Regions from separate parts of the Psychromonas sp. SR45-3 genome, predicted to be linked through region 2. Evidence: predicted binding sites of a transcription regulator. Region 2 holds the regulator's gene; the other holds the start of a gene.
What was found. The regulator FliA, encoded in region 2, starts transcription of late flagellar genes. The targets are predictions, from matches to a motif close to CTAAAGNTNNNNNNNNNNNNGCCGATA.
Positions count from the first base shown of each region.

Region 1: a site for FliA is predicted at 6,520-6,546, ahead of H5084_RS11330 (DUF5610 domain-containing protein). Genes of this name have one in related genera too.

Region 1 is NZ_JACJDP010000019.1:2,887-14,203, reverse strand. Features, by position in the region: gene efp (elongation factor P) at 103-672, opposite strand; gene epmB (EF-P beta-lysylation protein EpmB) at 702-1,718, shown strand; gene H5084_RS11345 (hypothetical protein) at 1,811-2,131, shown strand; gene H5084_RS11340 (GGDEF domain-containing protein) at 2,254-3,885, opposite strand; gene H5084_RS11335 (ABC transporter substrate-binding protein) at 3,869-5,347, opposite strand; gene H5084_RS11330 (DUF5610 domain-containing protein) at 5,876-6,484, opposite strand; gene H5084_RS11325 (sodium:alanine symporter family protein) at 6,698-8,110, shown strand; gene H5084_RS11320 (DUF3461 family protein) at 8,576-8,953, shown strand; gene H5084_RS11315 (DUF4962 domain-containing protein) at 9,421-11,317, shown strand, end outside.
Region 2 is NZ_JACJDP010000002.1:217,537-228,853, reverse strand. Features, by position in the region: gene flhA (flagellar biosynthesis protein FlhA) at 1-1,556, shown strand, start outside; gene flhF (flagellar biosynthesis protein FlhF) at 1,569-3,023, shown strand; gene H5084_RS02335 (MinD/ParA family protein) at 3,085-3,957, shown strand; gene H5084_RS02330 (RNA polymerase sigma factor FliA) at 3,958-4,668, shown strand; gene cheY (chemotaxis response regulator CheY) at 4,854-5,237, shown strand; gene H5084_RS02320 (protein phosphatase CheZ) at 5,255-6,001, shown strand; gene H5084_RS02315 (chemotaxis protein CheA) at 6,014-8,275, shown strand; gene H5084_RS02310 (chemotaxis response regulator protein-glutamate methylesterase) at 8,286-9,488, shown strand; gene H5084_RS02305 (flagellar motor protein) at 9,481-10,233, shown strand; gene H5084_RS02300 (flagellar motor protein MotB) at 10,233-11,219, shown strand; gene H5084_RS02295 (ParA family protein) at 11,222-11,317, shown strand, end outside.

The sequences.
Region 1 (11,317 bases), on a different contig from region 2:
GTGTTGAATATGAACCTATTATTGCTATAAAAAAACCAGCTGATGCTGGTTTTTGTTTAAACGTAGTATAAATAATACTAAATGTTCAACACATTTAATCGCTTATTTCTTAACACGACCAACGTATTCACCACTGCGTGTATCTACTTTAATCACTTCACCAATTTGAATGAATAAAGGAACACGTACAACGGCACCGGTTGATAATGTTGCAGGTTTACCGCCTGTTCCAGCCGTATCACCCTTTAAGCCAGGATCTGTTTCAGTGACTTCTAATTCAACAAAGTTTGGTGGCATAACTGCAATCGGTGCATCATTCCACGTCGTAATAGTACAAATGTTTTGTTCTACCAACCACTTGTCCATATCACCTACTGCATTAACATCCGCAGCGATCTGTTCAAATGTATTGTTGTCCATAAAGTGGAAAAACTCACCGTCGTTGTATAAGTAAGCAAGATCAAAGTCCATTACATCAGCAGATTCTACTGTTTCATTTGACTTAAATGTTTTATCCACTACCTTACCTGAAATAAGTTTGCGGTATTTAACTCGACTGAATGCTTGGCCTTTACCAGGTTTAACATATTCATTTTCCATGATCACACATGGTTCATTATCGAGCATGAATTTTAGCCCGCCTTTAAAATCACTGGTACTATATGTTGCCATTATAACCTCTATTACTAAACTGATAAAAAATGCCCAAAATTATTAACGTGAATAATACCGCTGACTTGCCAACATGGCAAAAGGAACTAGCAGAAGCAGTGAAAAATCCGCAACAACTGTTAGAAATATTGGAGATTGAGCAGGAAAATGACCTAATCAGTCAACTTGCGAGAAAACAATTCCCGATGCTGGTTCCCATGCCCTTTGTAAAGAAGATGCAAAAAGGCAATATTAATGATCCTTTATTAAAACAAGTATTGCCAATTAACGATGAAGAATTAACGGTGAAGGGTTTTACTACCGACCCATTGGTGGAACAAAATAATCAACAGCAAGGGTTATTACATAAATATAAAAGCCGTGTTTTACTCATTTTAAAAACAGGTTGTGCAGTAAATTGTCGATATTGCTTTAGACGACATTTCCCTTATGCTGAAAATAGTATTAACAAATCAGAACTGGCTAATATTATTGCTTATATCCAAAATAACCCTGAAGTGAATGAAGTTATTCTCAGTGGGGGTGATCCATTAATGACTAAGGATAAGCAGCTATTTGAGTTATTTGATCAGCTTGAAGCCTTGCCACAGTTAACACGTTTACGCATACACACCCGTTTACCCGTGGTGATCCCGTCACGTATTACACAAGCGTTAGCGGATCGTTTACAACGAAGTCGATTTAAGGTTGTATTAGTACTGCATATTAACCATCAACAAGAGGTTGATGAGGACTTTATACAAGCTATGCAACGTTGTCACCAAGCAGGTATACAATTATTGAATCAAAGTGTGTTATTAAAAGGTATTAATGATAATACAGAAGCACTCGTCGCATTGAGTGAAGCATTGTTTTCAGCCAACATTTTACCGTATTATTTATTCTTGTTAGATAAAGTACAAGGGGCTGCGCACTTTGATATTGATGAAACAGTGGCCCAAAAACTACATAAAGCGATGCAAAGTGAGCTACCGGGTTATTTAGTACCCCGCTTAAGTAGAGAAATTGCAGGACAGCAAAGTAAAACCTTAATACATTCGTTATAATAAAGCGGACTAACAATTAATCGCAACGAATTAATAACACACAGTAAGATCTGTTGGTTATTGATATCGACACGTTCACACAGGAGAATCTGATGAGCAAAGAAAACGTACAAGCACAGCTTCAAGAAAACATTAAAATAATTTATCACCGCGCAGTAGATGCAGATAAAGCACTAGCTGAATTACGTAAACAAAAAACAGCGGGTTTTGCTCATATTTTTACTAATGATACGCCGTTTACTAACCACTCAGATACTTTTTTACCCTACGTAGAAGAGTTAGCGGCAGACTTACAAGCGATTCAAACGGATAACGAAGATCACTACAAAACGCAGCTGCCAGCGATTGTGGTTAAGATTGAATTATTATTTAAAACATTAAATGCTTTTAAAGAAAATTTAAAACCTAAGTAATAGAGCAGAAAATACAAGCAATGACATGCGTGCTGAACGCTCGCATGTCATAAAGTACGTTATAAAGTAAGTTATAAAGTATGCTGCAAAGTTATGTTACAAAATAATACCATCAACAACTGCTACTCTTTATCCTCAATGTCAGCACTATACACACAAAGTTTATTACGCCCTGTCTGCTTAGCTTGATATAGCGCTTTATCGGCAAATATCAATTGCTTTGATGCATCTTGAATATCTTCTATTTTTTGTACTTCTACTAACCCAATACTGGTCGTAAAATCAATTTTTAATTTACCAATAATACAAGGTGTGGAATTAGTCTCTTCAATGATACGTTGCATTAATCTCGTCGCATTATGTTCATTAGTACGCGGCATTAATAATGCAAACTCCTCGCCGCCGAAACGCGCAAATATATCCGTTTTACGCATTTTTTCAGACACCCGCTTAGTAAATTCAATTAACACCCTATCTCCAATATCATGACCATGGGCATCATTAATATGCTTAAAATGGTCTAAGTCGAACATTGCTAGACAATAAGCTTCTTTGTAGCGTAAATAGCGCACATGCTCCTTTAAAAAATTTGCATCAAAATAACGGCGATTATAGATATTAGTTAAGCCATCATGGGTCGCTAAATGTTTTAATTTTTTATTATTCTCAGATATTTCATGTTCTTTTTTTAACAGCTCATCGATATAGCTTTTAACGGCAATCGCCATTTTACTAAACTCATCTTTACCTTTAATTGGAATCTCGTGCTGAGTATTATTATATCCCGCATTAATCACTTTACGGATCAACTCAACACGTTTTAAAAACCCAATTTGTAATAAAGCTAAAACCAATGCCGTTGAAAAGCAAATAAATAATAGAATATACAAACGCGTTTTACGCACCGCTATTTCTTCTTCTATTTTATGGAGATTAATCAGGAATTTTTTCTGTATTGATAAAATGCTCTTACCAGTGACAGCGGCAATTAAATAACTCAACTGTCTATTATCCAAGCGTAGTACTTTGATACGTTCGAGTTGCGTAACATAGCTTGAATAAATAGAAAAAAGCGAATCATCCGCAATAAACAAAGCGATCAACTGGGTATATTCTTGTTCTGGTATTTTATCTTTAATTTGATTAATTAGTGCGCTGACATCTTCCAACTTCACTGTTTGGTCTATGGCTAAATTTTTATTGTTCATTGGACTAAAAAGAGACAGGATATTTTCAGTCGCGATCACTAATGTATGATCACCTTGCTGCATTTTTTGATGCTTGTAGGCTTCTGCTTTTGTATATTGGATATAAAAATCATCGGAGATATCATACTTAATCAACATAGCAGCTAAGGTCTGATCAGTTTGTTCATACAAGCGACGTTTCAATTCATCTAAGTCTTGGTAATTATCAGTCGCGTCAGCAATGTTTTTAAATAATTTTTCAGTCCATTGTTTTTTATCCGTGACATGTAAAACATCCCACTGCAGATCATTTTTATTCTCAGCCAAAAACATACCACTGGTGGTTCTTAACATTTCATTAGCTTGGCCTTTCAACTCTGTTATATCGAGTAAAGTTTCAAAGTGATCATCTTTTACTTTTTGGTAATCCTCTTTGAACTCTTGCAGTGAGAGAATGCCAGAAACCCCAACAATGCCACTCATTGCTGCTAAGACAATGGTCAAAGTAATAACACGTAAACTTAGTCTATCTCGTATACGTACCATATTATTATTGTACCAATACATTCATGGTATTATTTCTCCAAGAAATTTGTGAAAAAATGAGAGCGGGTAATGGCTCGTCTACCCAATATCCCTGCAGACGACTATCCCAAATACCTGTTTTCGGTAACATCATTAAAAAGACACTGGCTGCATCTTCAATTAATAACCTTTGCGCCTTTTTCAACAGTGGTATGCGCTGTCGTTGCGGCGTTGTTTTCATTAATTTTTTCATTAGTTGTTTATATTCAACATTACTATAATTAAAATAATAATTATCTTTAGCATAAACTTCTAAGTCATTGGCTTCGGTGTGTGCAACGACTGACAAATCATAGTCTTTGTCAATATACACTCTTTTTGTCCATTCCTCCCAGGTCACCGACTCCACACTCACTGGAATATTAATCTGTTCTAACATTTGTGGAATGTATACCCCTATATAACGGGCGTAGGTGGTTGGTGGAATAATTAAACGTAATGGTTTTATCGCTACTATATTGCCTTCCATTAACGATTTTGCTTTATCTAAATTGAATGAATACCCTTCAGACAAATGTAAACTAGCTTCATGACCGGCAGGAAAAAAGCTACTAATCAATTCACTTTCACCAAAATACAAATTAGATTTTATTTTATTTTTATCTATCGCATAACTAATGGCTTTGCGGATCGGCAAAGAAGCTAACATTTTATTAGCATGATTAAAGGCGATAATAATTTCACCTTGCGTCTGCCCAAACACTTGCTTATAACGAGATTGTGTACTCAAAATCTGTAAAAAATTAATTTCAGACATATTGTCATAACCATCAATTGTACTCTGCGTTAATAACTCAACGACTTCTGAGCGTGTAGGCACAAAAGTAATCAACACTTGTTTGATGGAAGGTAAGGTCTGCCAATAATTAGGGTTCCCCCTAAGCTTTAAAAAGTTTCCTTTTTCCCATTCCTGAAAAATATAAGGCCCAGTCCCCATTGGTTTTTGACCATTAGTCGAATAACTCTTTGGCTCTTGAATGACGGCACCACCTAAACCTAAGTTAAACAAAAAATGGGGATCAGGCCATTGCAACTGTACTTTTACCTCATTATCATTATTGACGGTAATCGTGTTGATATGTGCAAATTTATGCTTAATAGGGTTATGACTAGCCTTATTCATTAGACGCATTAAAGAAGATCGAGCAATATCAGCAGTAAGCAAAACACCATTATGAAAATAAACACCCTCATGTAATAGGAAGGTATAAGTTAAGCCATCATCACTAATTACCCAACTTTTTGCCAAGCTAGACAGAACCTGCCCTTTTTGGTTAATTTGAGTTAACCCTTCAAAAATATTTTGATAGGTAATACGTTGAATAACGGCGGAAGCATCTGTAGTCGGATCTAACGAAGTAGGCTCTAAAGTAAGACCTATATGTAATTTTTCAGGATCAATAATCGACTGTTCATTATCAATTGCAAAAACAAAACTAGTCATTAATAAATAAAAACAAAGTACTGAAGAAAATTGACAAAAAAAGTTTAATTTACAAAAAAAATCATACCGGGCCATATATACGCTCAATCTGAAAAAGGTTAATGTAATTGACTACATCAACAATAAATAAAAACAGCCATATATTAACTCATATTATGCAATAAATATAAACAGATTCGATGCAATAGCGGGAAGTGGGTAGTTAAAATTCGTGCTACGTTACAGTTTTATGAGAGCGTTGATTTAATTGATAAAAATATTGTAAAACATTTCTTTAAAAAACAACGAGAAAACACCCCTTTCAGGGCAACTGAATTTTAAGTGAGGTAAGTAAAGAAGCTATTCAAAATAAATGAGTTGAAGGCACACCGCCAGAATTATTTACAGGGTCGTATTAACAGGTCTAGAGTATTGCCAACATCACTTACAATGACAGTCGATTGCGTAGCTACCATTAGGCTTTTTATAATTGTACTTTCTACAATGCATTATTTTGAATTGTAGTGTGATTAGTGGCTACAATGCCACTTAAACAACATTGCCTTCGGTAACTTCGCTTTCGACAGTAGGCTCAGGGTTTCTAAATTTTTCAAACCCATCCAAAATAAATGACATTGTCTTATCGATATCCTGTTCAACATCCCCTTCTAGTACCGATAAAGCTTTTAATATATCTTTTGCTTCACCAACACCTTGCTTAACACCTTCTAACATCAAATCAGCAAAAGTATCACGGGCTTGTTGTGGGTCTAACTCTGGATGCTGATCTTGGTAGGCACTGAAAAAATTAGTACTAAATGTCACAATACGTTCAGCCGTTGCTTCTGGGCTAAAATCAATTTCAGACTCATAACTTTGTTGCAACGATTGAGTCGGTTCAATCTCTTTTAACGCATCATTAATACCTTGTAGTGCGGTTTTTAATACCAAGGCTAGGGGTTGATCTTTAATACTACTGCTGGATTTATTAGACTGATCTACCGCACCTTGCAATATCGCAGCGTTTAACTGTTTTTTATTAATTTGTTGCAAGCTTTCAGTAGTAGCAGGTTCGTTTTTAGTAGCTGCTGCTTCATTTTTAAGGGTTTTACCACCCTGCTCAACTTCAACATAAGTTTGACGCGAATTAATTTGCATAAACACCTTCCATAGAGCTAAATAATGTAACGCCTTATCGGCTGAACCGCCTAAAACTGAAGAAATAATCAGCCTTTTTTTGTAAAATTAAGCTTGCCACATAAAAATAAGAAAAAAAAACTAATATTTGATAATATCCTGCGCTTATTCATCACCCTATTGCGTTTTAATTATTTTAAAGGGATCGGCGCAATCTATTAAAAAGGTATCTTTATGTTAACGCTACTTAACGCCATCAATGGATTATTATGGGGACAAATCCTCGTTTATTTACTGATCGGTACAGGGGTTTACTTCACTATACGATTAGGTTTCATCCAATTTCGCCATTTCTTTCACACTTTTACAGTGATGAAGGGCAGTCGCAAATCAGACAAAGAAGGTATCTCTTCTTTTCAAGCTCTATCGACCAGTTTAGCCGCACGTGTTGGAACAGGTAACTTAGCAGGTGTTGCAATCGCAATCACTGTGGGTGGCCCGGGTGCTATTTTTTGGATGTGGGTAATTGCTTTATTAGGTATGGCAACCAGCTTCGCTGAAAGTACGCTAGCTCAAGCTTATAAAGTACATGATGAAGATGGTAACTTTCGAGGCGGTCCCGCTTATTATATGGAGCGTGGGTTAAATGCACGCTGGATGGGTAGTTTATTTGCCATTTTCCTCATCATTGCATTTGGTTTAGTGTTTAATGCCGTACAAGCCAACTCAATTACTGCAGCATTACATGAGTCATTCGATTTTGATAAATTAACCGTCGGTATCATATTAGCGATTGTCTCTGGTGCCGTCATTTTCACTGGTATTCGTGGTATTGCAAAAGTAGCAGAAAGAATTGTTCCTGCAATGGCCTTAGTCTACTTATTGATTGCACTATTTGTTGTGATTATTAACATCACCGAATTACCTGCCATTATTGGTATGATAGTCGACTCTGCCTTTGGATGGCAAGAAGCGGCTGGCGGTGCCTTTGGCGCAATGATCATGACCGGTGTACAACGCGGTTTATTCTCAAATGAAGCCGGTATGGGTAGTGCTGCAAATGCCGCAGCAACCGCATCACCTTACCCTCCACATCCTGCATCACAAGGTTATGTGCAAATGCTAGGTGTATTTATCGACACTATTGTTATCTGTACAGCAACGGCATCAATTATCTTATTATCAGGTGGCTTAGAGTCATTCACTGGTATGGGTGGTGTGGAAATCACACAACGTGCACTTGATATACAAGTCGGTGATTGGGGTGGTTCATTTGTGGCGATTGCTTTATTGTTTTTTGCTTTTACCTCTATTATTGCTAACTATTCTTACGCTGAAACTAACTTAGTATTTTTACAACATAAAAATACACGTGGTTTGATTGTTTTGCGTATTACAGTTCTAGCAATGATTCTGTTTGGTGCAACGCAAAGTAATAGTGTTATTTGGTCTTTAGCTGATGTATCAATGGGATTAATGGCGATCGTCAACTTGATTGCTATTCTATTACTTTCAAATGAAGTGATTAAATTAGCAAAAGATTACAACCAACAACTTGATGCCGGAAAAGTCCCTACTTTTGATCGCACTAAGCTACCAGAGCTAGATAAAAAAATAGAACCGGGTATCTGGGAAGTTAAAAAATAAGTTAACTAATTAGTTAAAATAATACCAACAACAGGCTCAAAATCATTTGCTATTTTGGGCCTTTTTTACTTCTATCACATCAAAATATCAGCGCCCCTTACATATTTATGCCCGCTAAAGTATTCCCCATGACATTACCTCTGAGCCGTCAATTGCGACTCAAATAACCATTTCATTTAATACGTAAATACAAATCAATACAGAGCAGTATTAGAAAATTAAGCGCCAGTAAGTTGATTGTTTTAGTCATCACCATAAATCCATGATTGACAGTAATGATGGTTAACACTGATAAATTTCAAATGACTACAGATACAAATGAAGGCGGATAACCAGACATAAATTGACTTGGATCGGCATAACTAAACAATTAGAGATAATAAGAATTGATATTTTTTTTTGATAGTCCACACTGAAAGTCATACTATTTTAAATCACATTAGCATTAGACTGAAAGGAGAAAAAATGTACCCAAATCTTAGAGATGTCGGCATCCGTAACCCAGAAAATATCAAACGCTACTCATTACGTCAGGAAGGCGATAAAGATATTTTAAAAGTATATTTCCGCAAACATAGTGGCATGTTAATTGGTCGAAGCAGTAAATTTAAATTCCAACGCCAAATCAAACGAGTCAGTGGCGGTCAAAATACTGAACAATTTACAGACCTATCTGAAATCAACCCAACACTACATAAAATAATTAAAGAGCTAGATAGCCTTAGCCTACAAGAGAGTTCAGAAAAAGAGCTTAAACAACAAATTTTGTCTGATCTAAAACACTTACAATTAGTAGTGGATAGCAAAATATTAGAAATTGAGAAAAAAATAGAAAAGCTATAAACCTTACGTAATAAAGTAACAGCTACTGCAGCACAGTCTTCACGCTAAAAATCAAAAGCGACGCTTATCCCGTCGCTTTTTTATTGCCTTATTGCCCTCTTATCCACACGCAACCTAATAGATGACTTTTAACAGCTTGTGAGCTAGCCCTAAAATTCATACCTCTAACCCTTGCTATATTGTAATTAAGTAATACAAATGATATAAAATACGTACTAGAGTGCAGAGTAGCCCTCTCACTCGCAATACAACCAATACTAATGAGTGATGAAATTTTTAAGCCATTGATAATTAATGATTTACCTTATTTCAGCTCAATACTTTATCCAACGCTATTAACCTGCGAGATAATGAAGCTACTTAAAAGCATTGGCATTATTTAACATTCCTTACTCAACAGCGTATATCAGTGACATTGAACGAGGCGAGTACATAGGTTTATTAATTTCATAAATTAGAGGTATTAAATGTCTAACAAGTCTTTTGACGCGATTAAAGCGATCAAACTAGAAAACGACAAGTCTGCAGGTAATCTTATTGATGTGATGCCTGTTAAAGTTGAAAAAGCCGATATCGACCTTTCTTTCCTTGATAATTTAAGCGTTGAGCATCCTCGCCTATTAGTTCAAAGCAAGGATCTTGCTGCATTCAAAACAAATCTTAAAAACGATGCAGGGTACTGTAAATTTGATGCGTTCATGAACAACTCTACTAATAAGTTTTTAGACGTTGCACCTTATGCAGAACCAAAAGCTTACCCAGAAGAAACGGTTGGTAAAGCCTCGTTGTGGCGTCCTTACTGGCGTCAAATGTACGTGAGCTGTCAAGAAGCATTCAATGCAACGCGTAACCTGTCTATCGCAGGTATTGTTTTGGAAGATGACGCAATCATCGCGAAAGCAAAAGCATGGACATTACAATTAGCCGGTTACGATCCAGAAGGCGTCACCTCACGTGGTTACAACGACGAAGCGGCTTTCCGTGTTATCGCAGCAATGGCTTGGGGTTATGATTGGCTACACGCTTACTTCTCAGAAGAAGAACGTGAAACAGTTAAAAAAGCACTGATTGTTCGTTTAGAAGAGATCATGCATCACCTTAAAGTAACCGTGGATTTATTAGCAAATCCACTCAATAGTCACGGCGTTCGCAGTATCAGCTCGGCAGTGATTCCAACGTGTATCGCGCTTTACAACGAATACCCTAAAGCCCGTGAATACATCGAATACGGTATTGAATACTATGCAACGCATTACCCACCATGGGGCGGTAAAGACGGTGCATGGGCTGAAGGCCCAGATTACTGGAACACACAAATGGCCTTCTTAGGGGAATCTTTTGATCTATTAAAAAGCTACACCTCTATCAACATGTTCAACAAAGAATTCTATAAAAATACCGGTGATTTCCCACTGTACTGCATGCCTGTTCACTCAAAACGAGCAAGCTTTTGTGACCAATCAAGTATTGGCGATTTCCCAGGCCTTAAACTCGCTTACAACATCAAACATTTTGCCGGCGTTAATAACAAACCTGAATACATTTGGTACTACAACCAATTAAAAGCGCGTGATACTGAAGCGCATACTAAATTCTACAATTTTGGTTGGTGGGACTTTGGTTACGATGACCTACGTTTTGATTACCTATGGAATGACATGCCTGAAGTTAGACCTTCAGGTAAACCACTACTTAAAGTATTCCCAACCACAGGCTGGGCAGCATTCCACAGTAATATGACCAACCGTGAAGAACACATTCACATGGTTTACAAATGTAGCCCGTTTGGTTCAATCAGCCATTCACACGGCGACCAAAATGCGTACACACTACATGCATTTGGCGATACATTAGCCGCTATCACAGGTTACTACGGTGGTTTCGGTGTAGACATGCACATCAAATGGCGTCGTCGTACGTTCTCTAAAAACCTCCCATTATTTGGTGGCAAAGGTCAGTACGCAGAGAACACAACCACTAAGTTTGAAGGCGAGCATCAAGATCGATACTGTATTGAAGCAGGCGGTAAAATCAGCGATTACGATACTGAATCTGACCTGTTATTTGTGGAAGGTGATGCATCAACTTCATACCAATTCCATAACCCTGATTTAGAATCTTACAAACGTAAAATCTGGTTTGCTAAAGGTAAAGTATTCGTAATGCGTGATACTGCGACGTTAAAAACAGAGCAAGATCTGACTTGGTTATTACACACCACATTCAAAACAGAAACAGCGAAAGATTCATTCAAAATCATTGGTGATAACGCGTTATTAGATGTGTCATTTATTAACGATTGTAAAGACGACCTACTTTCAATTGAAAACGTAGAAGGTTTTGGTGAAGTTGACCCAGCTGAAT
Region 2 (11,317 bases):
GCCGCGAAGAGGTCACCATGGAAGCTGACTTTTATGGTTCTATGGATGGTGCTAGTAAGTTTGTAAAAGGTGATGCCATCGCAGGTATCATGATCTTGTTTATCAATATCATTGGTGGCTTTATTATTGGTATGGTGCAATATGATCTACCTTTAGCTCAAGCTGCTGAAATTTATACGTTATTAACGATTGGTGATGGGCTTGTTGCACAAATACCGTCATTGTTACTATCGATTGCTGCTGCGATCACAGTTACTCGTGAAAATACTGAAGCAGATATGGGTAATCGAATGTTGGGGCAGATGTTTGATGACCCTAAGGCATTAACGATTACTGCTGGTATATTATTAGTGATGGGCATTGTGCCTGGCATGCCACACCTTGCTTTTTTAACCCTAGGTGGAATTGCAGCAGGTGGTGCATATTGGCAATTAAAGCGTTTGAAAGTTAAGCAGGAAACAGCCTTAGCGATCCAAGAAAATGGTGGACCAATTAGTGATAAACCTGCGGAAGTTAAAGAGTTAGGTTGGGATGACGTGCGCAGTGTCGATACCATTGGTTTAGAAGTCGGTTATCGCCTTATTCCGCTGGTTGATAAATCACAGGGAGGGCAGTTATTAGATCGTATTAAAGGGGTACGTAAAAAACTATCACAACAAATGGGTTTTTTAATTCCTCCTGTGCATATTCGAGATAATTTAGATTTATCGCCAAACAATTATAATATCTCCTTGATGGGTGTAAGCTGTGGTCAAGCAGATATATACCATGATAAAGATATGGCCATTAATCCAGGACAAGTGTTTGGGCCGATTGACGGGATTACCGGAGTTGACCCCGCGTTTGGATTAGAAGCGGTTTGGATTGATGAAGTGCAGCGTGAACAAGCACAAGCATTAGGTTACACAGTAGTCGATACCGCAACCGTTGTTGCAACGCATCTTAGTCAAATATTAAGTAATCATGCCGCGCAGTTATTAGGGCATGAAGAAGCCCAAAATTTATTAGATATGCTGGCTAAGAAGCAGCCGAAATTAGTGGAAGGATTAGTACCTGAGGTATTGTCGTTAAGTACAGTTGTTAAAGTGTTACAAAGTTTATTAAACGAGAACGTTGCGATTAGAGATATTCGCTCTATTGTACAAACGTTAGTGGATTATGGGCCGCGTAGCCAAGATGCCGAAGTTTTGACGGCGGCGTGTCGAATTTCATTAAAACGTATGATTGTACAAGAAATTATCGGTAATGAGCCTGAAATCCCAGTGATAACGTTGTCTTCAGAGTTGGAGCAAATATTGCATAAGTCTATACAGGCTGGTGGATCAGATGGTGCGGGTATTGAGCCTGGGTTGGCAGAGCGTATTCAAAATTCATTAATTGAAGCGTCGCAGCAACAAGAATTGATAGGTCAACCTGCGGTATTATTAACATCAGGTGTATTACGCGGTACCTTGGCCCGATTTGTTAAAAATACAATACCGAGTCTACACATACTGTCTTATCAAGAAATTCCCGATGATAAACAGATTAAAATAATAAGCTCAATTGGGCAATAATGGTTGTAATCAATGAAAATTAAACGATTTTTTGCAAAAGATATGCGCACGGCTATGGTTGAGGTCAAAGAAGTCTTAGGCCCAGATGCTGTGATCATGTCTAATAAAAAAGTAGTAGGCGGCATTGAGATTGTGGCCGCAGTTGATTATCAATCACAAACCTCGGTTGATGTAAAAGCAGATCAAGGCGATGCACTCTCACAGTTAAAAGAAGATAGCGTGCAACTATCGTCGAAAAGCGCTGAAAAAGTACCAAAAATTAAATTACCTAATAGTATTCGTAGTAATCGTAAAGAAAACGGAGATGACTTTGCTAAATCGTTAAACTCGTTTTTTGGTAAAGTAAATGCACAGCAAAACAAGAAACCACAGCCTAAAAAACGTGATGATTTGCCTGCTTTTTCATTTCAGGAAAAAGATGAAAGAACTTCTAGCTCTTATTCATCGTCTCAACCGGCTACTTTAGCAGAGCAGCAAAATTGGAATAATCGACAAGAAGCGAGTGCACCTTTAACAAGAAATTCAGCACCCACAAATCGTGCGAGTGATAATAAAGAGATTGCCAAAATCAGTGAAGAGGTTGCTTCACTACGTAAGTTGCTAGAGCATCAGGTTTCAGGATTAATGTGGCAAGAAATTGAACGTAAAGAACCTGTTCGAGCGATGATCATTAAGTGGTTAAACAGCGCTGGTTTTTCCGATGAAATCGCAGATCACTTAGCAAGTTATGTTCCTGAAGATGCCTCTTCAAGTGAAGTACAGCACTACATTCAAGCATTATTGCAAGATAAAATATCCATAGGTCAAAATGAAATATTAGTGCAAGGCGGTGCCATTGCGCTGTTAGGGCCAACAGGAGTAGGTAAAACCACGACCATTGCAAAATTGGCTGCACAATTTGCGATTAAGTATGGCCCTGAACAAGTTGCATTAATAACAACAGATACCTATCGAATTGGCGCTCATGAACAACTGGCAACCTACGGTAAAATAATGGGCTGTGCAGTACGTGTGGCCAAAGATGCCGATGAGTTGTCACAAATTTTATACCAGTTTAGAGAAAAACGATTAGTGTTGATCGATACTGCCGGCATGGGACAGCGAGATGTGCGTCTTTCTGAACAGTTAGAAACCTTAATGAGTAGTAGCCGTGTTAATATTAAAAGTTATTTAGTGGTGCCTTCCACTGCGCAACGTAGAGTGGTAGAAGAAGCGTTACAACACTTTAAGCGTATCCCGTTATCGGGCTGTATTCTAACTAAAATAGATGAAAGTATTGGTCTAGGAGAAGTGTTAAGTGTAACCATGAAGCATGCATTGCCGATTAGTTATATCACTACTGGACAGCGTGTTCCTGAAGATATTGAAATTGCTAAAGTAGAAAATTTAATTAGCGGCACTTTATCGATGATGGAAACACAACAACAACAAGACAAACATCAATGGTATAGCAGCACTGAAGATTAATTCAAACATGGTTTTGTGTACTATATTGGTTTAACTAATTTAAAAATGATGAGTAACAATGATGATGGCAGATCAAGCAAGCGGTTTAAGAAGAATGAGAAATCAGCAGGTTAAAGTGATTGCTGTCACTGGCGGTAAAGGCGGTGTGGGTAAAACTAACGTGACACTTAATATGGCCGTGTCACTTGCTAAAATGGGTAAGCGAGTGATGGTACTCGATGCCGATTTAGGGCTCGCTAATGTCGATGTATTATTAGGGATCCGTGTTCTTAAAAATTTATCACATGTGTTGTCCGGTGAATGTACTTTAGATGAAGTGATTGTAAAAGGGCCGGAAGGCGTGATGATCATTCCTGCAACCTCTGGTACGCAATCGATGGTTGAATTAACGGATGTTGAGCATGCGGGATTGATTCAGGCTTTTAGTTCATTGCAAACCCCGATCGATGTTTTGTTAATTGATACCGCTGCAGGTATTTCCAACATGGTGGTGAGTTTTGCTCAAGCTGCTCAAGATGTATTGATGGTGGTATGTGATGAGCCGACTTCGATTACCGATGCCTATGCGTTAATTAAAATATTAAGTAAGCAAAATGGTGTTTATCGCTTTAAAATCGTCGCAAACATGGTGAGAAGCTTACGTGAAGGGCAAGACTTATTTACAAAATTAACACGTGTAACGGATCGATTCTTGGATGCTTCATTAGAGTTAGTGGCTTGTATCCCATTTGACGGCAATGTACGTCAAGCGGTAAGAAAACAAAAAACCGTGGTCGATGCCTTTCCAAAAACACCCGCTTCTCTTGCTTTTAAAGCGTTAGCAAATAGAGCTTGTGATTGGCCTGTCCCTCATCAACCCGGTGGACATCTAGAGTTTTTCATTGAAAAGCTTTTGCTTAATGATAAAGACGATACTTTGAAAGAGCTGTTATAAGTGATTAAAGCGCAGGGATACCAAACCGACACATCAGAGCTGATTGGACGACATTCAGATCTGGTGCAAAAAATTGCTTATCATTTGATGGCTAGGTTACCTGCGAGTGTACTAGTCGATGATTTAGTACAATCCGGCATGATCGGGCTATTAGAAGCTGCGCGTAATTTTGATGCCACTAAAGGCGCAAGCTTTGAAACGTTTGCGGGTATTCGTATTCGTGGTGCGATGTTAGATGAAATGCGGAAAGGTGATTGGGTTCCTCGGTCAGTGCATAAAAACAGTAGAACTATCGCCAGTGCTATTGATGCTGTTGAAAAACAAACTGGGGAAGACGCTAAAGAGATCGATGTCGCTAAGTATCTGCAAATACCATTACTTGACTATCAACAAATGTTGCAGGATGTTAATTGTGCAAGGTTGGTCGCCTATGAAGATTTAGCCAATCCAGATGATATGTTTACCCAGCCAAGTTCTTCCTTTGATAGTACTTTTGATGCTGTTGCAGATAATCAATTCACTGCTCAATTAGCGCAAATGATTGAACAGCTTCCACAACGAGAAGCATTAGTGTTATCGCTTTATTATGATGAAGAATTGAATTTAAAAGAAATAGGCTTAATTCTTGAAGTCAGTGAATCACGTGTTAGCCAAATTCTTAGCCAAGCCGTACATCGACTGAAATCTAAAGTTAATCCTGATATAATGTAACTAATAAGGGGTAATTCCATGGAGTTGCTCACACTGTAAGTACCAAGCTAAAAAATAATGTAGAAATATAATGTTTTTTTCCAATTTTTATCTACTTTTATTGTAGCTAATAATAATAGGTAGATTGAAATACCAACAGGCAGATTTAAATAACAATAAGTAGATTTTTGACTTAGGGGAATGTTTTGAAAAAAGATATGAAAGTCTTGATTGTTGATGATTTTTCAACAATGAGAAGAATAATTAAAAATTTGTTAAGAGACTTGGGTTTTACCAATACCTATGAAGCCGATGACGGTCATACAGCCCTACCTATGTTAAAAAGTGGTAACTTTGATTTTGTGGTCACTGACTGGAATATGCCAATCATGCAAGGTATTGATCTTTTAAAAGAGATCCGTAAAGACCCTCAATTAAAACACCTTCCTGTTTTAATGGTAACCGCTGAAGCAAAACGAGAACAAATTATTGAAGCTGCTCAAGCTGGTGTGAATGGATATATTGTTAAACCATTTACAGCGGGTACGCTGAAAGAGAAATTAGATAAAGTATTTGAGCGTTTAGGTTAACTTTGGGGGGTTGCAGTATGGCAAATCCAATTATGCCACACATATCGCTCTCTCAAGCTAAGGCGCTTGTAGCACACTTAGAAGCTGAACAAATCACTGAAGCTAATAAGATTGTAGAGAGTATTGATTTTTCAGTTACATCCGATCAGATTATATTTGAACAAATTGGCGAACTTACGCGTGATTTGCATGAAGCTTTACTCAGTTTTAATAACGACACGCGTTTAGTTGATTTAGCAGGGCAAGATTTGCCGGATGCAAAAAACCGTCTAAATTATGTTATTGAGATGACTGATAAAGCGGCAAATACTACCATGGATGCCGTAGACTACTGTTTGCCTATTGCAGATAAATTAATTAACGATTTAGAGGCTATCACACCAAGCTGGCAAGGGTTAATGACACGTAACTTAGAATTAGGTGATTTTAAGAGGCTATGTCATTCTCTCGATGAAATTTTTGATCATTCTAAAGTCAGTGCCGTTGATTTACGTAATAAATTAACAGAAATTTTAATGGCACAAGAGTTCCAGGATTTAACTGGGCAAATGATTAATCGAGTGATTGATTTAGTACAAGAAGTTGAATCTAAGCTGGTTGTCATATTGACTGTTTGTAGTAAAGAAAACGAATTAGCTAACTGCACAAAAACACAACATAATAACATTGAGCCTGAAGGTCCTATTATGAACGCTGAAACGCGTGAAGACGTTGTTAATGGACAAGATGACGTTGATGATTTACTTTCAAGTTTAGGATTTTAAAGGAACCGGGAAATGACATTTGAAGTAGATGAAGAGATCTTGCAAGACTTTTTAGTTGAAGCTGGGGAAATTTTAGAATTGTTATCCGAACAACTCGTTGAGTTAGAAAATAACCCCAATGATACCGAGCTGTTAAATGCTATTTTCCGAGGTTTCCACACCGTAAAAGGTGGTGCTGGCTTTCTTTCACTGACGGAGCTAGTGGAGACTTGTCACGGCGCAGAAAATGTTTTTGATGGCTTACGTCAAGGAAACCGTCAAGTTGATTCTGAATTGATGGATACAATCTTAGGCGCGTTAGATATTATTAATGACCAATTTTCTGCCGTGCAAAATGGCGAACAAATGGAAAAAGCCTCAGCATCACTTTTAGATGCATTACATCGATTAAGCAAAGCTGCTGCTACGACTGAAGTTGAGCAAGTTGCCGTTGCTTCGCCAGAAGCGATCATAGAGCCAATTCTTACAACGTCAGATAATATTAGTGATATTGATGAATTTGAGTTTGATGCACTACTAGATGAATTACACACCCAATCAGGTTCCAATGTAGAAGCTCAACCCGTCAAAAAAGAAAATGCGGATATTACTGAAGATGAGTTTGAAAATTTATTAGATGAATTGCATTCAAAACCGAACACAAATAATGAAGCACCTAAACAAGATGCTGGCGACGATTCAGATATTAGTGATGACGAATTCGAATCATTGTTAGATGAGTTGCATGGGGTAGGCAAGCATTCATTATCTGCAGCGGCACCTGCAGCTACTGTTGAGAGTGATAGCGATGAAATTAGTGATGATGAATTCGAAAATTTACTCGATGAATTGCATGGCAAAGGCGCGCATGGTGGTATAGCTGCAATTGATAAGGATGCTTCAGACGAGATCAGTGATGATGAGTTTGAATCATTACTTGATGAGCTACACGGCTCAGTAAAAAGTACTGCGACTGAGTCAATACCGCCTGAAACAATACAGTCCACAGTCAAAGCCACACCCCAAACGCCTATTGCTAAATCTGAGCCATTAAAAAGTGAAGCTGTAAAACCGACTATAGCTAAAGAAAAAGCAGTGGCTGCAAAAGCGCCTGCCAATAAAGTAGCGCAAGCTGAGCCTACAGTGCGGGTTGATACTAGTACACTAGATGAAATCATGAATATGGTCGGTGAGCTGGTGTTAGTACGTAACCGCTTGGTGAGTTTAGAGTCAACATCCGACAATGAAGAGATGTCACGTGCGATTGCTAATTTAGCGATAGTCACCGGCGATTTACAAGGTTCAGTGATGAAGACGCGTATGCAGCCTATCAAGAAAGTATTTGGTAAATTTCCTCGCGTGGTACGAGATCTTGCTCGTCAATTAGGTAAAAATATCCACTTAGAATTAGTGGGTGAAGAAACAGACCTTGATAAAAATTTAGTAGAAGCTTTGGCCGATCCTTTGGTGCATTTGGTGCGTAATTCCGTAGACCACGGTATTGAAATGCCAGATGTACGTATGCAGTCAGGCAAAGAAACACAGGGAAGAATTTTATTATCAGCCGCCCAAGAAGGCGATCATATCTTATTAGTTATCGAAGATGATGGCGCAGGAATGGATGCTGAAAGATTAAAACAGATAGCGATCAATAAAGGCATCTTAGATCAAGATGGTGCGGATCGCATGACCGATAAAGAAGCGTATTCTTTGATTTTTGCACCTGGCTTTTCAACAAAAGCTGAAATTTCAGACATTTCTGGACGTGGTGTAGGGATGGATGTAGTTAAAACCAGTATCAGTCGCTTGAATGGAACAATTTCTATAGATTCTGCGATTGGTAAGGGGACTCGTTTAGAAATTAAAGTACCGCTCACGTTAGCTATTTTACCTACTTTGATGATAGTCATTGCGGAACAAACATTTGCTTTACCATTAACTAATGTTAATGAAATATTCCATCTCGATTTAGCTAAAACCAATGTCGTGAATGGCCAACTGACTATCGTGATTCGAGACCGTGCTATTCCTTTATTTTACTTGCGAGATTGGTTAGCGCCTAAAGCACCACGTGCTGAAAAAGGTAAAGGTTTAGGTCATGTTGTGATTGTGCAGCTTGGTACTCAATTGGTGGCTTTTGTAGTGGACGGATTGTTAGGGCAAGAAGAGGTGGTTATCAAAGCCTTAGATAAATTGTTGTCAGGTACGCCAGGTATGGCGGGTGCAACCATTACAAGTGATGGTGGAATAGCTTTAATCTTAGACTTGCCAAGTTTACTAAAGCACTACACGTAAAGGAAAGTTAATGACGATTAAAGTATTAGTAGTTGATGATTCAAGTTTTTTTCGTCGACGAGTTAGTGAAATTATTAATGCATCGCCTGCATTAGAAGTGATTGCGACAGCGAATAATGGCCAAGAAGCCATCGAGATGGTGATTAAATATAAACCTGATGTTGTTACCATGGATATTGAAATGCCAGTAATGAATGGCATCACGGCAGTGCAAAAAATTATGGCATCGACACCGGTGCCTATTTTGATGTTTTCATCATTAACACACCAAGGTGCAAGTGCAACGCTAGACGCATTAGAAGCGGGTGCTTGTGATTTTCTGCCGAAAAAATTTGAAGATATTGCCAGAGATAAAGAAGAAGCAACCACATTATTACAACAACGTATTCAAACGATAGCCAGAAGAAGGGTTTATCGAGTGGCAGAGAAAACGGCTGAAGCTACGCATAGTTCTGTCTCCCATAGTGTCAATAAACCTAGTATTGTTAGTAAACCTATTACTGCAGGGGCTGCTTCACCTTCGTTAACGGCATTACAAAGAGCAAATGAGCGTCAGCAGATCTCCGCCAAAAGTGCGTCAAATTCAAATCTGTCAAGCGCGACAGTGGCGGCAGCAAAACCTATGCGTACTAAAGCATCGGGTAAGTCATACAAGGTGTTGGCTATTGGTACTTCAACGGGGGGGCCTGTTGCATTACAAAAAATACTAACTGCATTACCTAGTGATTTTAAATTACCGATTGTGTTAATACAGCATATGCCAGGTACATTCACAAAAGCATTTGCAGAACGTTTAAATAGTAACTGTCGGATTGCGGTGAAGGAAGCTGAAAATGGTGACATATTAAGAGCAGGCTGTGCTTATTTAGCACCCGGTGGTAAACAAATGATGGTTGGGCCAAATGGGCAAATAAAAATATTAGATGGTAGTCCTGCGCTTAACTATAAACCGAGTGTTGATATTACTTTTGCTTCTTTATCAAAATCATACGCAGATAAAGTACTGGCAATTGTGTTGACCGGTATGGGCGCAGATGGGCGAGATGGGGCACGTTTATTAAAAGATAAAGGTGCTGAAATTTGGGCTCAAGATGAAGCAAGTTGTGTTGTCTATGGCATGCCACAAGCGGTTACCAAGGCGGGAATAGCCACGGAGTCAATTGCATTGGAGCAAGTGGCCAAACGAATTTTAGTGGAATTAAAGCATGAATAGAATAGGTATTGTTGGCTTCATTGTCATCGTATCTAGTGTGTTATTTGCACAGCTTTATCATAATGCACCGTTGAGTGGATTATTTGATCTCGCTGCTTTTTTAATTGTGTTTGGTGGTACCGTTGGCACTATTTTAATTCAATCATCTTCAAAGCAATTAAAAGATGCTAGTACACAGTTATTCACCTTATTTACACCTCCTCGTTATTCTCTAGATGAGCAAATACAAAAACTCAAGCATTGGTCTGTGTTATCTCGGCAGGAAGGGTTTTTAAGCCTCGAAAAGGAAAACCTAGAACAAAACGATAGTTTTACTCAGATTGGTATTGCTATGTTAGTGGATGGCTGTGATAAGGCTGCATTACAAGAGGTTTTGCAACAAGAAATTGAATTAGAGATGGATCAGCACGAGCGGAGTGCACAGGTTTTTGATGCGATGGGTGGATACAGTCCTACCATCGGTATTATTGGTGCAGTACTAGGCTTGATTCAAGCAATGGCATTTCTAGATCAGCCTGAATTATTGGGACAAGGCATCGCAGTTGCTTTTGTCGCAACTATTTATGGGGTTGCTTTTGCTAATTTTATGTTCCTGCCTATTGCCAATAAAATCCGTTTAAACTATCAACATCGAGCATTATTTCAAGAGATGTCGATGGTGGGATTAATTGCGATTGCTGATGGTGAAAATAGCTTATTATTAGAACGTCGATTACATGGGTATATCGCTAGAGCTGCTTACTAATGTCTAGACGCAGACCTCGTTTACATCAAAAGCAAAATAATCATATCCACCGTTGGACCGTCTCTTACGCAGATTATATGACCTTGATGTTTGCTTTATTTGTAGTGTTGTATGCGGTTTCGTTGAATAAAGAAGAAAAATACCAAGAAATTATTAGTGTAATTCAAAGTGCCAGTAAGTTTGTTCAACCTACCAATAGTGGATCTAATGCGACAGGCATATTAACTAAAAATAGTAACGATATTAAAGATAATACCGGCCCTGCATTAATTAGTGATGGTGATAATTATGCTCAGGGTTATGTTAGCGATTTGCCTTTTGAGCAACTTTCTATACAACAAATACCGGCTGAGCAGCTATCAACGCCACATGGTTATTATACTGGCAATGCCTTAAGCGAGTTACAGTTATCATTACAAGCTGAATTAGAGACAGAGTTAGAAGCAGGCGATCTAAGTGTTGATTTAAATGGTGATTGGCTAACCATTGAAATGAAAGGTCCGTTATTATTTGCAGCCGAAAGCCATACCATTTTAAATGCAGCTGAGCAGAAAATTGGACGCATTGCTGCTGTTTTAGCGCCGGCGACTAATATGATTCGATTACGTGGTTATACTGATTTAACTAACGTTTCCAACGAATTATACCAGTCAAACTGGGAGTTATCGGCATTACGTGCGATCAGTGTGTTACATGCTTTTAATGAGCGTGGTATCGTTGGAGAAAGAATGGTGATTGAAGGTTATGGAAAATTTCAGCCGATCACTGATAGTAACGGAAAAGTAGATCCATTAAACAGTCGTCGAGTGGTTATTGCAATCTCAAAATTTGCATTATATACAGATAATTCCTTTGGCAAAGACAATATGAAATCAACGGATAAAGAACAACAAAAAATATTACGCACACCTAAACCAGATAGTGAAGAAATGCGCGAGGTTTACCTTCCTAATGGACGACTAATTATTACCACAAGGCAGGAATAACGGTGAAAGTTTGGACGATTGCAAATCAAAAAGGTGGGGTCGGAAAAACCACAACCGTCACATCCCTTGCAGGGATCTTGGTGGATCGTGGATTTCGT